Regions from separate parts of the Gordonia alkaliphila genome, predicted to be linked through region 3. Evidence: predicted binding sites of a transcription regulator. Region 3 holds the regulator's gene; each other region holds the start of a gene.

Region 1 (5,272 bases), on a different contig from region 3:
CCGCGGCCACCGCGAGACGCACGCGGTCAGCGGGCACGGTCTTGGAGATCGGTAGAAGGCGAACCTCGTCGGGATCGCGTCCCGCACGGGCCGCGGCCGCGGCGATCCGCGCCCGGACGGCCGCGAGGTTGGCGGCGAAATCGGCGACTGTCACGGCTTCCGGATAGCGAACCGGCGGTGTGCTCTCGTCCATGTCCCCCATTGTGGGCCACAAACGCGGTCGGCTTCCGTAGCGTCGCAGGCATGGACCGTCTCCACGAACTGCTCCCCGGCTCTTGGCCCGACGACCCCACCCTCGCCGATCTGGCCGGATCAGCGTCCAGCGCACTGGGCTTCGGCGCCGACCGACCACTCCCCATTCCGGACAGCCACACCGTGGTGATCCTCATGGTCGACGGACTGGGAGACCTGCTGCTGCACGAACATTCGGTGTTCGCGCCGACGCTCCTCGCCCATCGCGCCATGCCGCTGCGGGTCGGCTTTCCGTCGACCACGGCCACCAGTCTCACGAGTCTGGGCACCGGCCTGCCGTGCGCCGAGCACGGCGTCCTCGGCTACAGCTTCGCACCGCGCGACCTCGATCCGGCCGTCGAGCACACTCTCAACGCCCTCCGGTGGACCCTGGACACCGCCGACGGGCCGCCCGCCGACGGCCTCTACCCGCCGACCGAGGTCCAGCCGATGCCGTCGGCGTTCGACGAGCTCACCCACGCCGGCGCCGCGGTGATCACGCTGATGCCCGAACTCTTCCGCGAGTCGGGCCTCACGCGCGCCGCCTACGGCACTCCCGCGGACTATCGCGATGCCTCGTCGCCGAATGCGGTGCGCGACCAAGCCGTCGAGCTGTTGGCGGCGGGCGATCAGGGACCTCGGCTGGTCTATGCCTATCTGCCCAACCTCGATGCGGCCGGTCACCGGTGGGGACCGGGCACCCCGGAGTGGCAGGAACGGCTCCGCCGGATCGACGACGTGGCCGCGGCCATCGTCGAGGCCCTGCAACCCGGCGCCACGCTGGTGGTGACCGGTGACCACGGCATGATCACCGCCGGGCGCCGCATCGACATCGACACCACGCCGGCGCTGACCGAGGGTGTCCGGGCCGTCGGCGGCGAGGCGCGCGTCCGCCACGTCTACGCCGAGCCCGGTCGCGCCGACGATGTGTTCACACGCTGGGCACACGAACTCGACGGCCACGCGCACGTCGCCACCCGCGACCAGGTGCTGGCCGAACGCTGGTTCGGCGCCCCCGCCGCCGCGCACGTCACCGAACGCATCGGCGACGTGGTGGCCGTGGCAGGACGGGACACGCTGCTCACCCGCAGCGTCCACGAACCGATGGAGACGATGATGCCGGGCCACCACGGCGGCTGGACCGTCGCTGAACTCCTGGTGCCGCTGATCATCGCCACCGGCTGATCAACCCGACCGGGTGGGTCCGCGCCGCACCGTGCGGCGCGGACCCGACGTCGATATGGAATTCTCCAACAACGCATCGCGTTGGAAGCGTGGCTTCCGGCAGTACTCCCCCGGACTCCGGCCGGTCCGAATGCGACAGATAGGTCCGCACCACCTGCGTCACCGCATCGGCACGCCGCCGCTTCGCCGACCGCGTGTCCTCCGAGCCGTCCGGCTCCGGCACCGGCCGCGTCAACGGATCCAGCGCCGCCCACAGTTCCTCCGCCGCGAGTGTGTCCAGATCCAGGGTCACCGCCACCCGACCGTCGTCGGTGCGGTCCATCGTCATCGCGTTCAGATCATCGCGTTCGGCGACGGGCACCCGCGCCGGCGTGGTCTGCACCAGCAGCGCGCCGACGACCTTGGCCCGCTTCTCCTCCGATAGGTTCACGCGATCGGTCAGGTGTGCCAACCCGGTCACCACCGCGTCCGCTTTCTCCGCCGACAGCGCACCGTCGCGCATGCCGCGCGTCACCGGCCCCGCGTCGTCGTCCGCTATCGCCTTCCCCAAGCGGGCGGCCCGATACGCCACCGCGGGTGCGGCATCGCGTTCGGTCAGGATCGCCGCAGCCGACCGAACATGCTTCCGCGCTGGCAGAAGCCGGTCAGTACAGCTGCGTCCATGTCGGACCGCTCAGGGGCCCGCCGCGGTCAGTTGCCCGCCAGTCGGACGAACCATAGACCGCCCATCAGCACCGCGTCGTCGCGCCAACCGGCACCGTCGAGGCCGAGGTCCAGCGTCGTGATCCACCGATCGAGCTGAAACTGCTCGACGAGGTTGCCCGCACCGAGGAATACCGCGAAACGTCGAGCATCACCGCCACCGTGATCGCGAACCGACTCATCCTCGGCAAGGAGCGGCCGCCAGACGAACGTCACGAGCACTCCGAACGGCGCGACCTCCGTGACGCCGACCTCCCGCATGTGCATCCAGGGCGAGCGGCCGCCCGGCTCGACGGCGATCCACCCGTCGCGTGTCGTCGACGGCGGGGCGGGAGCGAGCGACGTCGCAACCCGCAGATATTCGCGCACCGACTGCACCGACGCAGTCAGCTCCGCAGCGAAATCGATCGCCGGCACGTCCATGCCGCAAACCTAGTCCCGCGGCACCCCTTCCCGCGAGAGTTCTCGGTTCCCGCGGCCCCTCCCGACGCCCGCGGGAACCAAAGCCTCTCGCGGGAACGGAAGCATTTCGCGGGAGCTGCGGGGGTTCAGTGCCCCGGCGATGCAGCAACGCCCCGGTTCTAGGAACCGGGGCGTTGCTGTGAAGAGCTCTTAATCAGACCGCAACGACGTTGGTCGCCTGCGGACCCTTGGGGCCCTGCTCGATGTCGAACTCGACTCGCTGCGCCTCTTCGAGGTTGCGGAAGCCGCTGCCCGAAATCGCGCTGTAGTGGACGAAGACGTCTTCGCTACCACCGTCGGGGGCGATGAAGCCGAAGCCCTTTTCGCCATTGAACCACTTGACGGTCCCTTGTGCCATGCTGTTTTACTGCCTTCTTCAGATTGGCGGGCACAGATCTGTCACCCGCCCAACAACTATGTCACACCTCGACGCGGTCCGAAACACCTACACGCAATTATTTTCCGGCCGCGCACAACTGGTGACTCAGGGCCAGGTCAGGAGAAGCGAAGGTCCAGGGTCGCCATGCCGAAGATCTTCTTGTCGTTCGACTTCGCGGTCAAAATGACTGTGCCGCTACGGGTCTCGGCGTCGAGCGACTTGATCTTGCCGCCGTACTCGATGTCGCCGCGACCGTCGGCCGGGACCACCGCGGGGGCCGACAGGCGCACCGCGTACTTGCTGACCGCACCCGGATCGCCCGACCACGCCGAGATCGAACCGGCACCCATGCCCATGGTGAGCATGCCGTGCGCGATCACGTCCGGCAGACCGGCGAGCTTGGCGATGCTCTCGTCCCAGTGGATCGGGTTGGCGTCGCCGGCCACCCCGGCGTAGTTGACCAGGTCGCCACGGGTGAGGCCGCTGTGATGCACCGGCAGGGCGTCGCCCTTGGCGAGGTCGTCGAAGTTGCGCGAACCGACGGTTCGGGTCGCACCGGCCTGCGACTGCGGCGCGGGCTCGCCTTCGCGGACCGTCTTCACGTAGTCGGCCGCGGCGGCTTCCACGGACAGGATGTCGACGTCGTGCATCATCACCTTGGCGACGGCCTGCGCGATCCCGGGATCCACCTCGTCGGCGGACACGCCCACGACGGTGGTGGCCATGGTGTGCACCGTCTCGCCGTGCTGATCCACCAGCGTGTTGGTGATGGTGATCATGTCCTTGCCCGCGATGCGTCGCACCGAGGTGAGCTCGACGTCGGTGGTCAGCACGTCGCCGACGACGATCGGCCGGTGCTGGTGGAACGACTGCTCGGTCTGCACATAGGTCTCGTAGCCGACGACCACTTCTTGCATGAGCTTCTGGTTCGCGGCCATCGCCGGGATCGAGGTGAAGGTCAACGGCGCCACCAGCCCGCTATAACCGAGCTCCTTCGCCGCGGCGATGTCCCAGTGGGCGGGGTGGTAATCCTGCACGGCGCGCGCATATTCGCGAACCTTCTCATGCCCGATCTCATAGGTGTGGTCGGCAACGTAGTAGTGCCCGACCCGCTCGACCAACGCCGAATTCTCCGAGGACGTCATCTTTTCCTTCTCCAAACCCGCTATCGGGGAAACACTTGTATCTCGGGGAAATAGTAGTACCGTCGCCGCTCCGGTCGTCCCCGCGCGGCCCAATCGCGGACTGCGCGAGTTCTGTTGCGTGCGGGTGCACGGGTAGAATCGCGCGGTGGACCCGACCGCCGGTCGGGTCGTCACGACGTCCAGTGAAGCCGGTGCGAATCCGGCGCTGTCCCCGCAACTGTGATGCCGCCACACGGCGGATGAGTCAGGTCAGCTCCGTCGTGACGAATGACTTGATTCCTCGGAAGAAGGAACTACTTCATGACAGTCAGCAACCGCCGCCGTCGCGGTATCGCCCTCGCGAGCCTCCTCGCGACCGCCGCCCTCGTGGCCTCCTGCTCGTCGGATACCGGCTCGGGCGGGGTCACCGACACCGAAACCGCGGCCGCCCGGATCGTCTCGCTCAGTCCGTCGGCCACCGAGACGCTGTTCGCCGTCGGCGCCGGCGACCGCGTGGTGGCCGTCGACGATCAGTCGGACTACCCGGAGGACGCCCCGAAGACCGCCCTGTCCGGGTACACCCCGAACCTGGAGGCGATCCTCGGCTACACCCCCGACCTGGTGGTGTCGAATGAACTCGCGCCGGACGTGGTGTCCGGGCTCGAGCGCGCCGGGGTGACCGTCCTGGACCAGCCCGCGCCGAGCACCGTCGCCGAGGCGTACGCCCAGATCGAGAAGATCGGTGTGAGCGTCGGTGAGGGCGACGCCGCTGCCGAGCTGGTCGACGAGATGACGACCCGCATCGACAAGGCCGTCCTCGCGGCCCCGCAGGCCGACGGTCTGACCTACTACCACGAGCTGGATCAGACGTTCTTCACCGCGGCCGGCGACACCTTCATCGGCCACGTGTACGGACTGTTCGGCCTGAAGAACATCGCCGGCGCCGACATCGGCGGCGTGACCTACCCGCAACTGCAGTCCGAGCAGATCATCACCGACAATCCGGATCTGATCTTCCTCGCCGACAACCAGTGCTGCGGCGTCACCCCGGAAGCCGTCGCCAAGCGTGCCGGTTGGGACCAGATCACGGCCGTCCGCGAAGGCCGCGTGTACGTGCTCGACGAAGACATCGCCTCGCGTTGGGGTCCGCGCCTGGCCGACTTGGTGGAGCAACTGAGTGGGCTGCTGG
Region 2 (5,272 bases), 230 kb from region 3:
GGTAGTGGCTCAGCACATAGAAGTCGGTCTCACTCCCCTCCTCGCCGACGCGGTGCACCGGCGAGTGATCGCGCAGCCACGCGTAGCTGCCGAAGGGATCCCGCCAGGTTGCTCCGGAGCGCAGGGAGAAGCCGGCGTCCGCGTAAGACATAACCTTATTCATGTCTCAACTGTGAGTCGTCAGGGCCTCAGTGTCAAGAGCCGCAGGGTGTTGCCGAACGCCGTGGGTCAGCCGAAGTCCTGCTCGCGTGCGGCGTCGACCTGCGCTTTGACCTCGTGGTATCCCGCGACCCGGGCGATCACTCGATCGGCGGCCGAGTCGCCCGTCGGTGACGGCATCGAAGCCTCGACGCCGTAGACCATGCCGTGGAGCTCGCTGTGCAGGCGTGCGCGTTCGGCGTCGTTCAGTGCGTCCTCGCGGTCCTGGCGGAGCGACTGGTCGACGCGGTCGGCCTCGGCCGCGCACTTCGTGATCAGGTCGACGCGCCGATTGGCGCCGGCTTCGAGCGTCTCGGCGGCACGCTGCGCATCGGCGAGGAGGCGGCGATCGTCGTCGTTGGGGCGCGGCAGCGCGGCGAGGCGTGCGGCGGTACCGCGCAGCGCATACGCCTGCGCGAAGGAATCGGTGATGCCGGCGAGGTCGGCGGAGAAGTCGACGTCGCCGAGCCAACCGGCTTGCGCCGCCTCCGACCGCGCGACCTGTTCGGCTGCGGCGACGGCGCCGTCTATCCGGGCGATGGCGCGTGGCCCGAGGGTGTCGATGCGTTGCTGCTTTGCGGCGCTGGCTTCCTCTTCGCGTCGGCGCGCGCGTGTGGCCTTGGCGGACGCGGTGCCGGCGGTGATCGCCCAGACCACGAGGGCGATGACGAGCGCCCCGACGATGATCGGCCAGAACCTGATGATCACGCCGAGTACGAGGACGACGGCGACGGTCGCGAAACACCCCACGTTGCTGCTGTCGGACTGCTTGGCCACGCTCGTGCACCTCCCCTTGTGAACGGTGTCCCCAGCCTATGCGGCCCCGCCGACAAAAAGGCCCGGCCGCATCGGCGGCCGGGCCCTTGAGGAGGTGCGGGGTCAGTTGGCGGCGACTTCCTTGCCCATCACGGTGACGGTGACCTTGTTGTCGGCCGAGTTCCAGGTGATGGTGCCGTGTTCGAAGGTCGACTCTCGGACGTCGCCGTTGACGGTTTCGTCGCTGGTCGCGGCGCCGAGCGGACCTTCCGAGCCGCCTTCGCCGTCGTCCGAGGGCTCGCCCTGCGCGTTGCGCTCGACGTTCCACGCGTCGCGGATCTTGCCCCAGGTGATGTACGCGGGGGTGCCTGCGTCGTCGTTGCGGGCGGTGATCACGCCGCCGTCGAACTGCTGGTACACCACGCCGTTGTCGCTGGTGCCGGAGGCGTCGTCGCCGGTGAGAGGCTTGCCCAGATCGGCCTTCTGTTCGTCGGTGGCCGCGCTGTACTTGGCAGCGATCGGGCCGGTGAGGGTCACGGTGCTGCCGTCGGCGGCGGTCAGTTCCACCTTGCCTGCGTCCTTGGCGTCGTCGACGGCCGACGAGGCTGCGGAGGCGACGGCTGAGGTCGCCGAGGCCGCGGTGTCCTTGTTGTCGTCGCTGCTGCAGCCTGCGGCGAGGAGGGTGACGGCCGCGAGGCCCGCGATGATTCCAGCTGTCTTGCGGTGAACGATCTTCTGCATGGTCCTCCTCCGTTGATGACTGGGACGACGGCGACCGAGCCTGCGCCCGGCCCCCCATCGAGGCTATCGGCCTGTCGGTAAGTCGGTGGAAAATTCGTGTCTCGAACACTTGAACTAATGGAGATTCGAGCGTAACGTCGAACATACGAACGACGACATAGTATGTGAAGGCATATTCTGAGGAGGTGGGCCGGTGGCTACTCGACGACCGTCGCGCCACACCGTCACCGTGCCGTGGTGTCCCCTGCCGCAGCCCGTGCCGTCGCCGTGGGTCTTGGAGGACCTGTCGCCGCTCGGGCTGGAGGATCCCGAGCCCACGCTTCCCGAGGCCGACCAGGTGAACGGACTCCTCGACGTGCTGGTGAACATCGCCGAAGGTGAGAGCTTCCTGGCCTACCGGCGGCTGCGGGCGGTCTGGGACATCGTCGACCTCGTCCTGCTCGAAGCCGGCGAGGAGCTGGCGGCGTCGCAGGAATCGGAAATGTTCGACCCCTATCGGCAGGCGGCGGCTCGGGTGGCGACCGCCCTCCGGATCTCTCGCGCGGCTTCCGAGAAGTTGGTGGCCTTCGCGGACGCGGGCACCAACCGGGTGCCCGCGTTGCTCTCTCAGCTGCGCGACGGCCGCCTCACCCCGATGATGTTCGAGACCTGCGTCCGACGTGTCGAACTGGTCAGTGTGGAACACATCGACGAAGTCGACTACACGCTCGCCGAGACTTTGGGCGGCGTCGGCGCACTCTCGCAGCGACGCACCGAAGCCATCGTCGACCGTGTGGTCTACAAGATCGATCCCGACGCCGACCGTCATCGCCGTGATCGTGCCGAACTGCGGAAGGATGCCCGGGTCAAGCCGATCGACGACGGGCTCGCGAGCCTCATGGTGATCGCGTCCGCCGAGGACGCGGCCCTGGCGATGGGTGCCGTGGAAGCACTGGTGGACGCGTGCTGCGACCACGATCCGCGTTCCAAGCGAGCTCGCCGGGCCGCCGCGGCGATCGCCCGGCTGCGCGGGCTGCCCTTCACCTGCGCGTGCGAGCGCGACGACTGCACGGCCACGCTCGACGACGACGGCCTGTCCACTGCGCAGGCCAAGATCGTGCTGTACGCGATCTGCGATTCCAGCACTCTCGCCGGCGGTGACGAACCCGGCTACCTGGACGGCCACGGCGTGCTCTCCGCCGAGCACGTTCGCGATATCGCCCAGCGTGACGAGACGATCGTCCGCCCGGTGGATCTCGCCGATCTGATCGAGCCTGCTGCGCCGGTGGCTCCGGTCGATACTTCGGCGGAGGCGTCTGATCCTCCGCCCGGCGCCCGACAACGACCCCGCCCCGACAACCCGGACGCCCGTCTGGGCGAGGAAACACGTCCCGAGCCGGAATTTCGGATCTCCCGGACCGCGCTACCCAGCGATCCGTACCGGCCCACGACCACCACCGCGGTGATCGCCCGATTCCTGTTCGGAACCTGCACCACGCCGGGCTGCACGCGGCCTGCGTGGCGGTGCGATCTCGACCACGTCGAAGAGTTCGACCAGATCTGCCCGGATCGGGGCGGGCCGACGTGCCTGTGCAACCTGAATCCGAAGTGTCGGCATCACCACCTGCAGAAAACCCATGGTCGGACGCGCATCATCGACGGCAGCGTGGGTGCCGAAGCGGACTGGCGCGTGGAGTCCTGGTGGTGCGACGACCAGTTCGTCGACGAGAACGGCGACTACTGGACCTCCACCACCACGCCGGAGGGCTACACGGTGGCGCAGAAGGCGCTCAATCAGTGGCTCTTCCCCGGACTGGGCCGGCTCCGCTGCCCGCACATCGAGAACGGCGTCCGAGTGTCGACGACGAGCAGCGCTCCGGCGCCGCGACGAGCGCAGACCCGGACCGAAGCCAAACACGCCTGGCGCCGGGCACACCGAGCACGCAACCGTAGGCGGTCGGAGGCCGAAGCGATCGCCAATCCCCCGCCGTTCTGACCGCGGCGGCGGGGCCCCGGCGACGGACCTACCATGCGTGCATGGACCTCTATGTCGCCCCGGACGGACAACCGCGCTGCGGCTGGGCCGCCGACGGGCCGCTGATGCTCGGCTATCACGACACCGAGTGGGGCTTCCCCGTGCACGACGACCACCGTCTCTTCGAAAAGGTCAGCCTGGAGGGCTTCCAGTCCGGTCTGAGTTGGCGCACCATCCTCACCAAACGGCCCGCGTTCCGGGAGGTCTTCGAGGGCTTCGACCCCGCCCGCGTCGCCCTGTTCACCGACGACGACGTGGAGCGACTCCTGACCGATGCCCGGATCATCCGGCACCGCGGGAAGATCGAAGCGGTGGTCAACAATGCGGCCCGTGCACTGGAGCTGATGGACGACGCCGGCAGCCTCGCCGAGTACTTCTGGACGTGGGCGCCGCCGGCGGGCGAGATCGTCGCGCCGGCGACCATGACCACCTCGCCGTCGTCGATCGCGATGGCCAAGGATCTGAAGAAGCGAGGATGGAAGTTCGTCGGACCGACGACGGCGTTCGCGTTCATGCAGGCGATGGGCCTGATCAACGATCACGCCGAGGGCTGCACCACCCGCGGAGCGGTCGAGGAGGCCCGTCACCGCTTGTGACAGACTGGGTTTACGTGACCAGACTCAAACGGGGAGAGTTGTGCTCGGCATCATTCTGTTGATCATCGGCGGAGTCGGTCTTGTCCTGACTCTGCTGTCGCTGGTCGGTGCCGAAATCGGCAGCTTCGACGTCGACCTGGGCGATTCCGGAGTCGGCTGCACCTCCATTCTCATGCCGTTCGTCACCGGCTTCGGCCTGCTCGCCGGCGGGCTGATCGTCTTCGCCGACGCCAATGCCGCCGGTGCACTGATCTCCGGTGCTCTCGCCGGCCTGGCCCTCGCCCTCGCGGCCGGCGTCACCGCGCGCTGGCTGTGGCGCTCGGGCCAAGAACTGCCGGAGATCGACGTGATCGGCAGCTCGGCTCGCATCGTCGACCCCGTCGGCGCGGGCCGCTTCGGCACCGCCGAGGTCTCCACCACGCTCGGCGACCAGCAGATCACCGTCACCGCCGACCGGGACTTCACCCACAACGAGCGCGTCCGCGTCGTCGCCAAGCTCGACGACCGCGACGCCTACCTCGTCGAACAACTTCCCTTTTCCGACCTCGATTAAGGAACCGCTTCACCCATGTCTTCGATACTGATCGCCATTGTCGTCGTTGTCGTTCTGCTGGTGCTGATCGTGCTGCTCCTGCTGTCCCGCTACCGCGTGCCCGGTGCGGAGGAGGCGTTCATCGTCACCGGTACCGGCAAGGGCCACCAGGGCAAGGTCTACCGCGGTACTGGAACCTTCGTCCTGCCCGTGGTGCAGCGCGCCACCCGGGTCCAACTGTCGTCGATCAAGGCCGACCTGGACACCTCGACGCCCGCCAACGACGGCATCGAGCTCAAGGTCCGCGGCGTGGCCGTGGTGAAGGTCGGCGATACGCCGGAAGCCATCCTCAAGGCCGGTCCGCGTTTCGGCGACGACCTCAACCGCGTCAAAGCCCTTGTCACCGAACAGCTTTCCGGTGAGCTGCGCTCCATC
Region 3 (5,272 bases):
CACCTCGCAGTTCGGCAGGGTGGACAGATGCCCGGCGAGCGGAACCGCATTGGTGACCACCGTCAAGCGGCGTTCGGGCGGCACCGCGAGTGCGGCGCGCAGCGTGGTGGTGCCCGCATCGAAGAGGGCCGAGCCGCCGTCGGGTGGCAGGAACGCCTGGGCGGCCAGCCCGATCGCCGACTTCTCCGGTGCCCGCGACCGTTCGCGCTGGCCCAGATCGGGTTCCTCGACCACTTCGCCCAGATCCGGCCGGACGGCGCCGCCGTGGACGCGGACCAGGACGCCCTGGTCGGCCAGCACCCCGAGGTCACGGCGCACGGTCTCCCCGGTCACGTCGAAGCGCACGGCGAGTTCGGCCACCGCGACGCGGCCGTGGTTGCGCACCTCGGTGGCAATGGCCTGTTGGCGTTCTTCGGCGTACACGGAAGCCCTCCCGTCCTGGATTGGTTATATCTGTGTTTACCTGTGAACGTGTTGACAAGTCAAGGGTTCACTGTAATCTCGATCACATGGCACAGGTGGAGAGCAGTACCGCACAGAACTATGGGGCCGTCGCCGCGGTGGTCGGCACGCCGGTCGTATCCGGACTCGCCTACGGGCCGGTGATCCGAGTGTCCGGCGTGCCGGAGTACGACGTCGACGCGGCCGCGGAGATTCCCGAAACCGAGCGCGCGGCCGAGGCCGCACGCTTCGTCGCCGCAGCCGAGACGGTGGCGGAGCGCTTCACCGCGCGGGCCCGGGCCAACACCGGCAGTACGGCGGAAGTGCTGGCGGCGACCGCCGCCCTGGCCAAGGACCGCGCGTGGATCGCCACCGCCACCGGACTGATCGAGAAGGGCACGCCGGCCGCCGCGGCCACCGTGCGGGCGATCGACACGATCTCCGACATGTTCGCCAAACTCGGCGGGCTGATGGCCGAACGCGTCACCGACCTCGCCGACATCCGCAACCGGGTGGTCGCCGAGGTTCTCGGCCTACCGGAGCCGGGCATCCCACTGCCCGAGCAGCCGTCGGTCCTGCTGGCCGACGATCTGGCCCCGGCCGACACCGCCGGCCTGGATCCGAAGCTGGTGGTGGCCCTGGCCACCCGCTTGGGCGGGCCGTCGAGCCACACGGCGATCATCGCCCGGCAACTCGGCATTCCGTGCGTCGTGGCCGTCGCCGACCTGAATCGGGTCGATACGGGAGCCATGGTCTTCGTCGACGGCGAACGGGGCGTGGTGGGCGTCGACCCGGATGCGGAGCAGATCGCCGCGGCGGTCGAGGCGGCACAGCAGTTGGCGGCCGAAGTGGCGCAGTGGCGCGGACCCGGCCGCACGGCCGACGGGCACGCCGTGGCGATTCTGGGGAACGTGGCCGACGGTGTCTCCGCGCGCAGCGCCGCCGATCTCGGCATTCTGGCCGGGGTCGGACTGTTCCGTACCGAGCTGGCCTTCCTGGAGCGCCCCGACGAGCCCTCGGTGGCGCAGCAGCAGAGCCTCTACCGCGAAGTCATCGACGCCTTCGACGGCGACAAGGTGGTGATCCGCACCCTCGACGCCGGATCGGACAAGCCGCTGCGTTTCGTGAACCATCCCCACGAGGACAATCCGGCTATGGGGGTGCGCGGCAACCGCATCGTGGCGACGCACCCGGAGATCCGTGAGCACCAACTCGATGCGATCGCGGCGGCCGCGGACGGCGCCGGCGCGGTGCCGTGGGTGATGGCCCCGATGGTCGCGACGGTGGCGGAGGCCCGCGAGTTCGCGGCGCAGGTGCGCGAGCGCGGGTTGACTCCGGGGGTGATGATCGAGGTGCCGTCGGCGGCGGTGCAGGCCGAGAAGATCCTGGCCGAAGTGGACTTCGTGTCCATCGGCACCAACGATCTGACGCAGTACACGATGGCCGCCGACCGGATGTCCGCCGAATTGGCGGCGCTGACCGACCCGTGGCAGCCGGCCGTCCTGGCGCTGGTGGAACGGGTCGGGGCGGCAGGCCGAGCAGCCGACAAGCCGGTGGGGGTCTGCGGCGAGGCGGCCGCCGACCCGCTGTTGGCCTGCGTTCTGGTGGGGCTGGGCGTCAGCTCGCTGTCGTGCGCGCCCGCCGCCGCCGCGCCGGTGGGTCGCAAGCTCGCGACCGTGACGCTGGACCAGTGCGCCGCCGCCGCTCAGGCCGCAGTGGCCGCCGACAGTCCCGTCGACGGCCGGGCTGCGGCCCGGGCGGTATTGGGCTGAACCGGCGTCAGAGGCGCCGCATCACGGTGACGACCTTGCCGAGGATCGCGGCGTCGTCGCCCGGGATGGGCTCGAAGTGCTCGTTGTGCGGCAGCAGCCACACGTGTCCGTCGATCCGCTTGAACGTCTTCACGGTGGCCTCGCCGTCGATCATGGCGGCGACGATGTCGCCGTTGTCGGCCACGTTCTGCTGACGCACCACCACCCAGTCGCCGTCGCAGATCGCCGCGTCGATCATCGACTCGCCGACTACGCGCAGCAGGAACAGGGAGCCCTCGCCGACCAGTTCCTTGGGCAGCGGGAAGACGTCCTCGACCGCTTCCTCGGCGAGGATCGGGCCGCCGGCCGCGATCCGGCCGAGCACCGGGACGTAGGCCGGTGCGGGGACGTTCGGATCCGCCTGATCGGCGGCCGGGGGCGGGGTGCGCTGCTCGTCGCGGACATTCACCGCGCGCGGACGGTGCGGATCGCGCTTGAGCAGCCCGCGGCGCTCGAGCGTGCGCAGCTGGTGCGCCACCGACGAGGTGGAGGCGAGGCCGACGGCCTCACCGATCTCGCGAATGCTCGGCGGATAGCCGCGTTCGCGCACCGAGGAGCGGATGTACTCGAGAACTTCGCGCTGACGCTGCGTCAGTGAGGCCTCCAGGGTGGCCGTCGACAACAGCGGGTCCACGTTCGACGTGTGCGGTCCGTCGTTCATCGAACTTCCTTTCGATCGGGGTCGCCCTCCAATTTAGTCGAGTAGGTCACAGAAATCAAACAATTGTTCGACGTGTCGTAGCGGATGTCCGAGGCGTGGTGTTAACTATCGAACAAGAGTTCATCGAACGTACGAACGATGGGAGTTCCACGATGACCGAGCTGCTGACCCGCCGCCCCGCGTCCGCCTCGACGCTGCCGCAGTCCACCACGATGACCTGCGACGTTCCCCTGATTCAGACCACCTGCCGGGCCACCGGCCGACGTCCGCGCGCGGTCGCCGCCGCCACCCCGGTGTGCCCGGCACCGAGCGTTCGAACGCGTCCGGCGCGGCGCGCCGAGCGCACTGCGTCGCCGACCACGAGCGCCGCTCGGGCGGCCCGTGCCCGTTCGAACACCGTGGATCGTTCGACGGCGGTGCGTCGTCGCTGGGCGGCCGGCGTGCTCCTCGGTGCCGCGCTGGCCGCCGTGGTCGTCGTGCTCGGCATGGTCGGTGAGGACTACGAGAAGGCCGTCAGCGGCGTGCCGGCCCAGACCGAGGTGGTCCACGTGCGCAGCGGTGAGTCGCTGTCGTCGTTGGCCGAGCGGATCGCTCCGGATCGCTCCGCGGCGTCGGTGATCGCCACGGTGCGCGACCTGAACGGTCTCGACGCCAGCGGACTGCGCCCCGGTCAGGCGCTCGTGGTGCCCGCCTACCGCTGAGGCCGCGATGGCGCCGAGTACGCTGGGGGCATGCGATGCCCGTTCTGCAAGAACGACGACACCCGAGTGGTTGATTCGCGCGCCTCCGACGACGGAGCGTCGATTCGACGCCGCCGGTCGTGCTCGGAATGCAGTCGCCGGTTCACCACCGTCGAGTCGGCGGTGCTGGCGGTGGTCAAGCGCAACGGCGTCACCGAGCCCTTCAACCGGGAAAAGGTGATGAAGGGTGTGCGCCGGGCGTGCCAGGGCCGATCGGTCACCGAGGATTCGCTGGCGCAGCTGGCGGCCGCGGTGGAGAACACCGTCCGCGCCTCGGGATCGGCCGAGATCCCCAGCCACGAGGTCGGCCTGGCGATCCTCGGGCCGCTGCGGGACCTCGACGAGGTGGCCTACCTGCGGTTCGCGTCGGTTTATCGGTCCTTCGAATCCGCCGACGACTTTCAGCGCGAGATCGACGATCTGCGCAAGGATTCGCGCCGCGAACCGGTCGGCTGACCCACCGCCGCTGCGTGCGGATCAGCCTCACTCGAAGGCCCGCCTCACTCGAAGGACTCGATGGCCTTCATCACCCGCTTCTCCGAGATCGGTCCCGAGGTCCCCAGCTGCTGCGCGAACAAGCTGACCCGCAGTTCCTCCAACTGCCAGTGAACCAGGTCGTTGAGGGCGTCGTGCCGGTGCGCAGGAAGCGCCGCGAGTCGTCGGTTCCAGTGCGCGATGACCCGGTCCACCGTGTCGAGGCCGGCGTTGTCGCGGGCGGCGGAGCCGGGGAGCGCGTTCAGTCGGGCCTGGGCCGCCGACAGGTAGCGCGGTAGATGGAGCAGGTGCGCCAGCGGAGTCTCGCCGACGAAGCCGTCGAAGATCAGGTGCGCGGTCTGCTCGGCAACGTCGTCGGCCGCGGCGCTGCCGCTGTGCGCGTCGACGGCGCGGGCGGTGGGGCCGAGCGCGGCCAGGGCGCGGGCGGCGTGCATGAAGTACTCCGGTGCGGCGGCGCGGATCACCGGTGACAGACGCTCGCGCAGCGCGGCGAACTGTTCCGGGGTGCGAAGCGACGCCACGTCCGGTTCCTTGGCTAGGGTGTCGGCGATGGCGCGACGTGTGCAGTCGGCGAACAGCTGCTGCGGGTCGGCGTACGGATTCTGGCTCAGCGCGAGGCGCTCGGCCGGTGGCAGACCGTTGGCGACCTTCTTGTTCAACGGGGTGATCGCCTGCGCCAACAGGTGGGCGACGCCGGCGGCGATGCCCGCGTCGCGAGCGCTCGCCGACGTCGCCTCACTCACTCGGACGCCGTCGCCGACGGGCGCCAGGGTGGGGTAGGTGACGACGGGTTGGCCGGCCACCACGTCGTCGCGGCGCTCCGCGAGGGTGCCGATGCCGTCCGGCTTCCAGTCTCGGTACACCGGTGCGGCCGCAGCGGGGGCGGGTGCACGGCCGAACTCGGCGCGCAGCGGTTCCAAGCGGTCGGCGCGGCCGATGATCGCGCCGCCGGCGTCGGTGACCGCGAAATGGATGCGCAGGTGGGCCGGCAGGTCGTCGGTGCGAAAGTCGCTGGGGGACAGGCTGATGCGAGCGATCTCGCCGAGTTCTCGCGCGAGGGCGGGCAGCAGGTGCTCGGAGCGCGGTGTGATCTTGCTGAGGACCAGATCGGCGTACTGCTGGGC
Region 4 (5,272 bases), on a different contig from region 3:
TGAGCGGCAACCACGAGTATCTCGGCGAGGACGACGGCGGGAACTGGCTCGACTTCTGGGAGACCCTGGGCGTGGTCCCGCTCCGCAACGAGCGCGTCGAACTGCGCCGGGACGGCGCGGTGATCGACCTGGCCGGCGTGTATGACCGCACCGCACCCGATCCGTATCGGCCGGACCCGGACGCCGCGCTCGCCGGACGCGATGAGAGCCGCGTCCTGATCTATGTCGCCCACCAGCCGCTGCAGGCCGAGGACGTGCGCGATCGCGGCATCGATCTGCAGCTGTCCGGACACACGCACGACGGCCAGCTCTGGCCCCTCGGCTATGCGGTGGCACTGCAGCAGCCGGTGGTCTCCGGTTTCGGGCGGGTCGGCGACGTCAACGTCTTCACCTCGCGCGGCGCCGGGGCCTGGGGGCCGCCGGTCCGCGTCGGCGCACCGCCGCAGATCGTGGTCCTGACCCTGCGTCGCTGAACTCGCGCCGCTGGCCCTGCGTCAGAACGGCGGCGGGTCGTCGGCCGCAGCTTGTTCGCGACGACGACGGAGTCGGGCCCGCTCGGCGCGCCGCCAGGCGTGCTTGTACGCGGTGGCGGCGCGCAGGCCGCCGCCGGATGGCGGCGTGGGAGCGGACTCCGGTGAAGCCTGTGACTCAGGCGGCGCATGTGGCTGATGCAGGCACTTCACGCCCTCGAGTTGCGGGAACAGCCACTGACCGGGCGCGGGTGCCTCCACGGTGATGCCGTGCGGTGTGGTGATCGCGGTCCAGATCGAGCCGTCGTCGTCGATCCACAGATCGTCGACGAAGCCGGCCGCCGGATCGGCGGCCCCGACGCTCGTCTTCTGCACATGGTGGAGCTTGCACTTGGGGGCGATATTGCAGAGGCAGGTGGGGCCTCCGGACGCCGGGCAGACCTGGTTGTACTCCTCGACATGGTCGAGTTCGCAGCTCCAGGCCGGACGCGCGCACCCGGGAAGGGTGCAGGTGGGAAAGAGGCCGCGGACCACAGCGTCCAGCGTGGCCGTCGGTCGGTACGGCTCGGCCGCTTGCGCGGTGCGCTCGATGAGGATCGGCGACTCGGCGAGGTCCTCGGGCGCGCCGAACCGATCCAGGTCGAGGTCGCGGATGCGGGCATCGGAACGTCGAGCCATCTCGCGGACGTGGTCGGCGCCGATCACCCCGTGCCCGTCCAGGTAGCCCGGCTCGTCGTCGGTGCCGTCGAGGGTCGACTTCTGGCAGACGGCGTGAATCACGATGCGCGCCTGGCGCTCGGAGAGCGCGTCCTCATCGAGCTGCGCGGTGCAGGTGGACTTGTCCGGGCAGCCGCATTCGAACGGGAGACGACGAAGCCGCGCGGTGGCCGCCGCCGAGCGTCGGACACCCAGCGGCCGCGGATCGGCGGGGCACACGCTCTCGGCCAGTGCGTTGACCGCCGCCCACGACAGCCGGGCCTCCTCGGCATCGGCGGTGATGGTGAGGCCGCCCAGGCCGTCCTCGTAGTCGCGTGCGGTGACGTTCCTGCGTGCCTTGGCCTTCTCCCGGCGGCGACGCACCGCGTCCGGATCGTGGCGGGCCACGATCCGATCGGCGATGCCGGAGGCGACCTTCTCGGAGACCTGCCCGGCGGATCGCAGCGCCGCGGCCAGCTCGGCGTCGACCGCGGCCCGCGTCCCGGCGTCGAGGACGATCGCGGTCCGCGCGACGGCGACGGCGAACATCTCCGGGGTGATCAGTGCGTCGCGCAGCAGTTCGCCCACGCGCGGCACCGACTCGGACACCGCGACCGACTGGTCGACCAGGGTCCGCGCCTGCCGCTGCCGCACCCCGAAGATCACCTGGATCTCCGTGACGGCCACCGCGTAGGCGTCGACCGGGTCGTAGTCGGCGCCGTCGTCGATCACGGCGTCGTGCAGGTTGGCCAGCGCGATGTCGAGGAACTGGCCGATCCCGCGGAGCTGCTCCCAGTGCAGGAACGACTGCCCGCGGCGTGCGTTGGAGGCGTACACCAGCCAGTCGCGGCACTGGGTCCGAGGGGTGTCGTCGGCGTCCGGTTCGATCATGCCGACGGCGGCCATGTCGGCCTTGGTCCAGGGGGAGGTGCGGTCGATGTGAACCATGAAACCTGCCTCCCTCGATCTTCGATCGTATGTTCTATAGTCCAGGGTACGTGCACAATTCGATGTGCGCAAGTGTTCGAACAAGAGAATTGTGAAACGATGAAATCGCTGGTGAAAGCGGATTTCTGCGACGGCAAGCCACTCTTCGGCGAAGGGGGCTGACCCGCCAATGAATGAACTTGCACCGTAGTGCATAATGTTCACATGACACTACGGATTGCAGTGGCCGGCGCCAGCGGTTACGCGGGAGGCGAGATCCTTCGCCTTCTCTGCGGGCACCCGCGCCTGGCGGCAGGTGAGCTCGAGATCGGTGCGCTGACGGCGGGCGGCAACGCGGGCACGCGTCTGGGGGAACATCACCCGCATGTGCTGCCGTTGGCCGACCGTGTCCTCGCTGAGACTACGCCGGAAGTGCTCGCCGGGCACGACGTCGTGTTCCTCGGCCTGCCGCACGGGCAGTCCGCGGTGATCGCCAACGCGCTGCCGCCCACCACTCTCATCATCGACTGCGGCGCCGACTTCCGGCTGCGCGATGCCGGGGAGTGGACCCGCTACTACGGCGGCGACCACGCGGGCACCTGGCCGTACGGCATGCCCGAGCTGCTCGACAACCGGGCCGAACTCACCGGCGCGAACCGCATCGCGGTGCCCGGCTGCTATCCGACCGTCTCGATCCTGTCGATCGCCCCGGCCCTCGCCGCGGGCCTGGTGGCGCCGAGTGTGAACGTGGTGGCGCTGTCCGGCACCTCCGGTGCCGGACGGGCGCCCAAGGCCAACCTCCTCGCTTCCGAGGTGCTGGGTTCGGCCCGCGCCTACGGCGTCGGCGGTACCCACCGGCACACCCCGGAGATCATCCAGGCGCTCTCCGCGGTGGCCGAGACCGACGTGGACGTCTCGTTCACCCCGGTGCTGGTGCCGATGTCGCGCGGCATCCTGGCCACCGTCAGTGCGCCGACCACGGCGTCGATCGACGAGATCCGGGCCGCGTACGCGAAGGCCTACGACGACGAGCCGTTCATCTACGTGCTCGGCGAGGGCCAGTTCCCGGAGACCGGTTCGGTGGTCGGCAGTAATGCGATCCAAATCGGACTGGGAGTCGACGAGCGCGCCGGCCGACTGATCGCCGTCGGCGCGGTCGACAATCTGACCAAGGGCACCGGCGGTGCCGCGGTGCAGTCGATGAACCTGGCCCTGGGCTGGGGCGAAACCGAAGGACTGACGACAGTGGGAGTGGCGCCGTGAGCGTGCAGGACGAACATCTCGAGCAGTTGATCGGCGCCCGGATGGTGCGTCGGCAGGGCGTCACCGCCCCGCTCGGTTTCCGCGCCGCCGGCGTGACCGCGGGCCTCAAGCCGTCGGGCAAGTCCGATCTGGCGCTGGTCTTCAACGAGGGCCCCGACCTGGGTGCCGCGGCCGTCTTCACCAAGAACCAGGTGAAGGCCGCGCCGGTGCTGTGGACCGCCGAAATCATCAAGTCGCAGCGGGTGCGCGCGGTGATCCTCAACTCGGGCGGCGCCAACGCGTGCACCGGACCGGGCGGCTTCCAGGACGCCCACGCCACCGCCGAAGCGGTCGCGCAGACCTTGTCGAACTGGGGCACCGAGACCGGCGCCATCGAGGTGGCGGTGTGCTCCACCGGGATCATCGGCGAGCGGCTGCCGATGGACAAGCTGCTGCCGGGCGTCACCGAGATCGTCCACGAGATGGCCGGCGGTCTGGAGGGCGGCACCGACGCCGCGTGGGCCATCATGACCACCGACACCGTGCCCAAGCAGGTCGCGCTGCACCATCCGGGCGGATGGAACGTCGGCGGCATGGCCAAGGGCGCGGGCATGATGGCGCCCTCGCTGGCCACCATGCTGGTGGTGCTGACCACCGACGCCAAGGTCGCCCCGGACATGCTCGACACCGCGCTGCGTCGTGCCACTGCGCTGACCTTCGACCGTCTGGACATCGACGGATCGACGTCGACCAACGACACCGTGCTGCTGCTGGCCTCCGGCGCCAGCCAGATCGAGGTGACCCAGGAGGCGCTCGACGCCGCGGTCTTCGCGGTCTGCGACGACCTCGCCACCCAGCTGCAGGGTGACGCGGAGGGCGTCACCAAGCGCTGCTCGATCACCGTGACCGGCGCGCGCACCGAAGACGAGGCCCTCACCGTGGCCCGCACCATCGGTCGCGACTCGCTCGTCAAGACCGCGCTGTTCGGCTCCGACCCGAACTGGGGCCGCGTCCTCGCCGCCATCGGCATCGCGCCGGTGGTGATCGACCCGAACACCATCACCGTCTCGTTCAACGGATCGGCCGTATGCGTCGACGGCACCGGCGTGGCCGGCGCCCGCGAGGTCGACCTGTCCGGCGACCGCATCGACGTGGTGGCCGACCTGGGCCTCGGTGACGCTGAGGCCACCATTCGCACCACCGATCTGTCCCACGCCTACGTCGAAGAGAACTCGGCCTACACCACATGAGCACTGCAACCCCTGACGGCATCCCACCCCTCGACGGCACTCCGCCCCTCGATAAGGCGGCGATCCTCGCCGAGTCGCTGCCCGCGCTGCAAGCGCTGCACGGCCGCCGCGTCGTGGTGAAGTACGGCGGCAACGCCATGATCGACGACGACCTGAAGGCGGCCTTCGCCGCCGACATGGTGCTGCTGCGCGCCTGCGGGATTCATCCCGTCGTGGTGCACGGCGGTGGCCCGCAGATCTCCGCCATGCTGACCCGCCTCGGCCTCGACGGCGAGTTCCGCGGCGGCTTCCGCGTCACCACCCCCGAGGTGATGGAAGTGGCGCGCATGGTGCTGTTCGGTCAGGTCGGGCGTGAACTGGTCGGCCTGATCAACAGCTACGGCCCGTACGCCGTCGGTCTGACCGGTGAGGACGCCAAGCTGCTCACCGCGGCCCGGCGCACGGTGCTGGTCGACGGCGAGCAGCTCGACATCGGCCTCGTCGGCGACATCGCGGCGGTCAACACCTCGGCCGTCGACGATCTGATCGCCGCCGGCCGGATCCCGGTGATCTCCACCCTCGCACCCGACGTCGACGGCGTGGTGCACAACATCAACGCCGACACCGCCGCCGGCGCGGTCGCCGACGCGCTGGGCGCCGAGCATCTCGTGATGCTGACCGACGTCGAAGGCCTGTACACCGACTGGC

The links. The regulator LexA, encoded in region 3, represses DNA repair genes until DNA is damaged. The targets are predictions, from matches to a motif close to CGAACANNTGTTCG.
Region 1: ABD989_RS10415 (DUF222 domain-containing protein) is a predicted target of LexA. The motif match lies at 2,031-2,044, and genes of this name have one in related genera.
Region 2: ABD989_RS01935 (HNH endonuclease signature motif containing protein) is a predicted target of LexA. The motif match lies at 1,834-1,847, and genes of this name have one in related genera.
Region 4: ABD989_RS08695 (DUF222 domain-containing protein) is a predicted target of LexA. The motif match lies at 2,137-2,150, and genes of this name have one in related genera.

Annotation. Positions count from the first base shown of each region.
Region 1 covers NZ_BAABIE010000008.1:163,309-168,580, forward strand. The annotation lists gene ABD989_RS10405 (YggS family pyridoxal phosphate-dependent enzyme) at 1-193, opposite strand, end outside; gene ABD989_RS10410 (alkaline phosphatase family protein) at 244-1,416, shown strand; gene ABD989_RS10415 (DUF222 domain-containing protein) at 1,400-1,987, opposite strand; gene ABD989_RS10420 (hypothetical protein) at 2,107-2,541, opposite strand; gene ABD989_RS10425 (cold-shock protein) at 2,735-2,938, opposite strand; gene ABD989_RS10430 (fused (3R)-hydroxyacyl-ACP dehydratase subunits HadA/HadB) at 3,076-4,104, opposite strand; cobalamin riboswitch at 4,235-4,378, shown strand; gene ABD989_RS10435 (ABC transporter substrate-binding protein) at 4,405-5,272, shown strand, end outside.
Region 2 covers NZ_BAABIE010000002.1:5,804-11,075, forward strand. The annotation lists gene ABD989_RS01920 (cytochrome P450) at 1-163, opposite strand, end outside; gene ABD989_RS01925 (hypothetical protein) at 229-975, opposite strand; gene ABD989_RS01930 (LGFP repeat-containing protein) at 1,078-1,695, opposite strand; gene ABD989_RS01935 (HNH endonuclease signature motif containing protein) at 1,889-3,670, shown strand; gene ABD989_RS01940 (DNA-3-methyladenine glycosylase I) at 3,712-4,305, shown strand; gene ABD989_RS01945 (hypothetical protein) at 4,346-4,858, shown strand; gene ABD989_RS01950 (flotillin family protein) at 4,874-5,272, shown strand, end outside.
Region 3 covers NZ_BAABIE010000002.1:232,079-237,350, reverse strand. The annotation lists gene ABD989_RS03000 (DeoR/GlpR family DNA-binding transcription regulator) at 1-423, opposite strand, end outside; gene ABD989_RS02995 (phosphoenolpyruvate--protein phosphotransferase) at 510-2,213, shown strand; gene lexA (transcriptional repressor LexA) at 2,221-2,913, opposite strand; gene ABD989_RS02985 (LysM peptidoglycan-binding domain-containing protein) at 3,066-3,614, shown strand; gene nrdR (transcriptional regulator NrdR) at 3,645-4,109, shown strand; gene hrpA (ATP-dependent RNA helicase HrpA) at 4,154-5,272, opposite strand, start outside.
Region 4 covers NZ_BAABIE010000006.1:194,062-199,333, forward strand. The annotation lists gene ABD989_RS08690 (metallophosphoesterase) at 1-473, shown strand, start outside; gene ABD989_RS08695 (DUF222 domain-containing protein) at 495-2,114, opposite strand; gene argC (N-acetyl-gamma-glutamyl-phosphate reductase) at 2,319-3,356, shown strand; gene argJ (bifunctional glutamate N-acetyltransferase/amino-acid acetyltransferase ArgJ) at 3,398-4,585, shown strand; gene argB (acetylglutamate kinase) at 4,582-5,272, shown strand, end outside.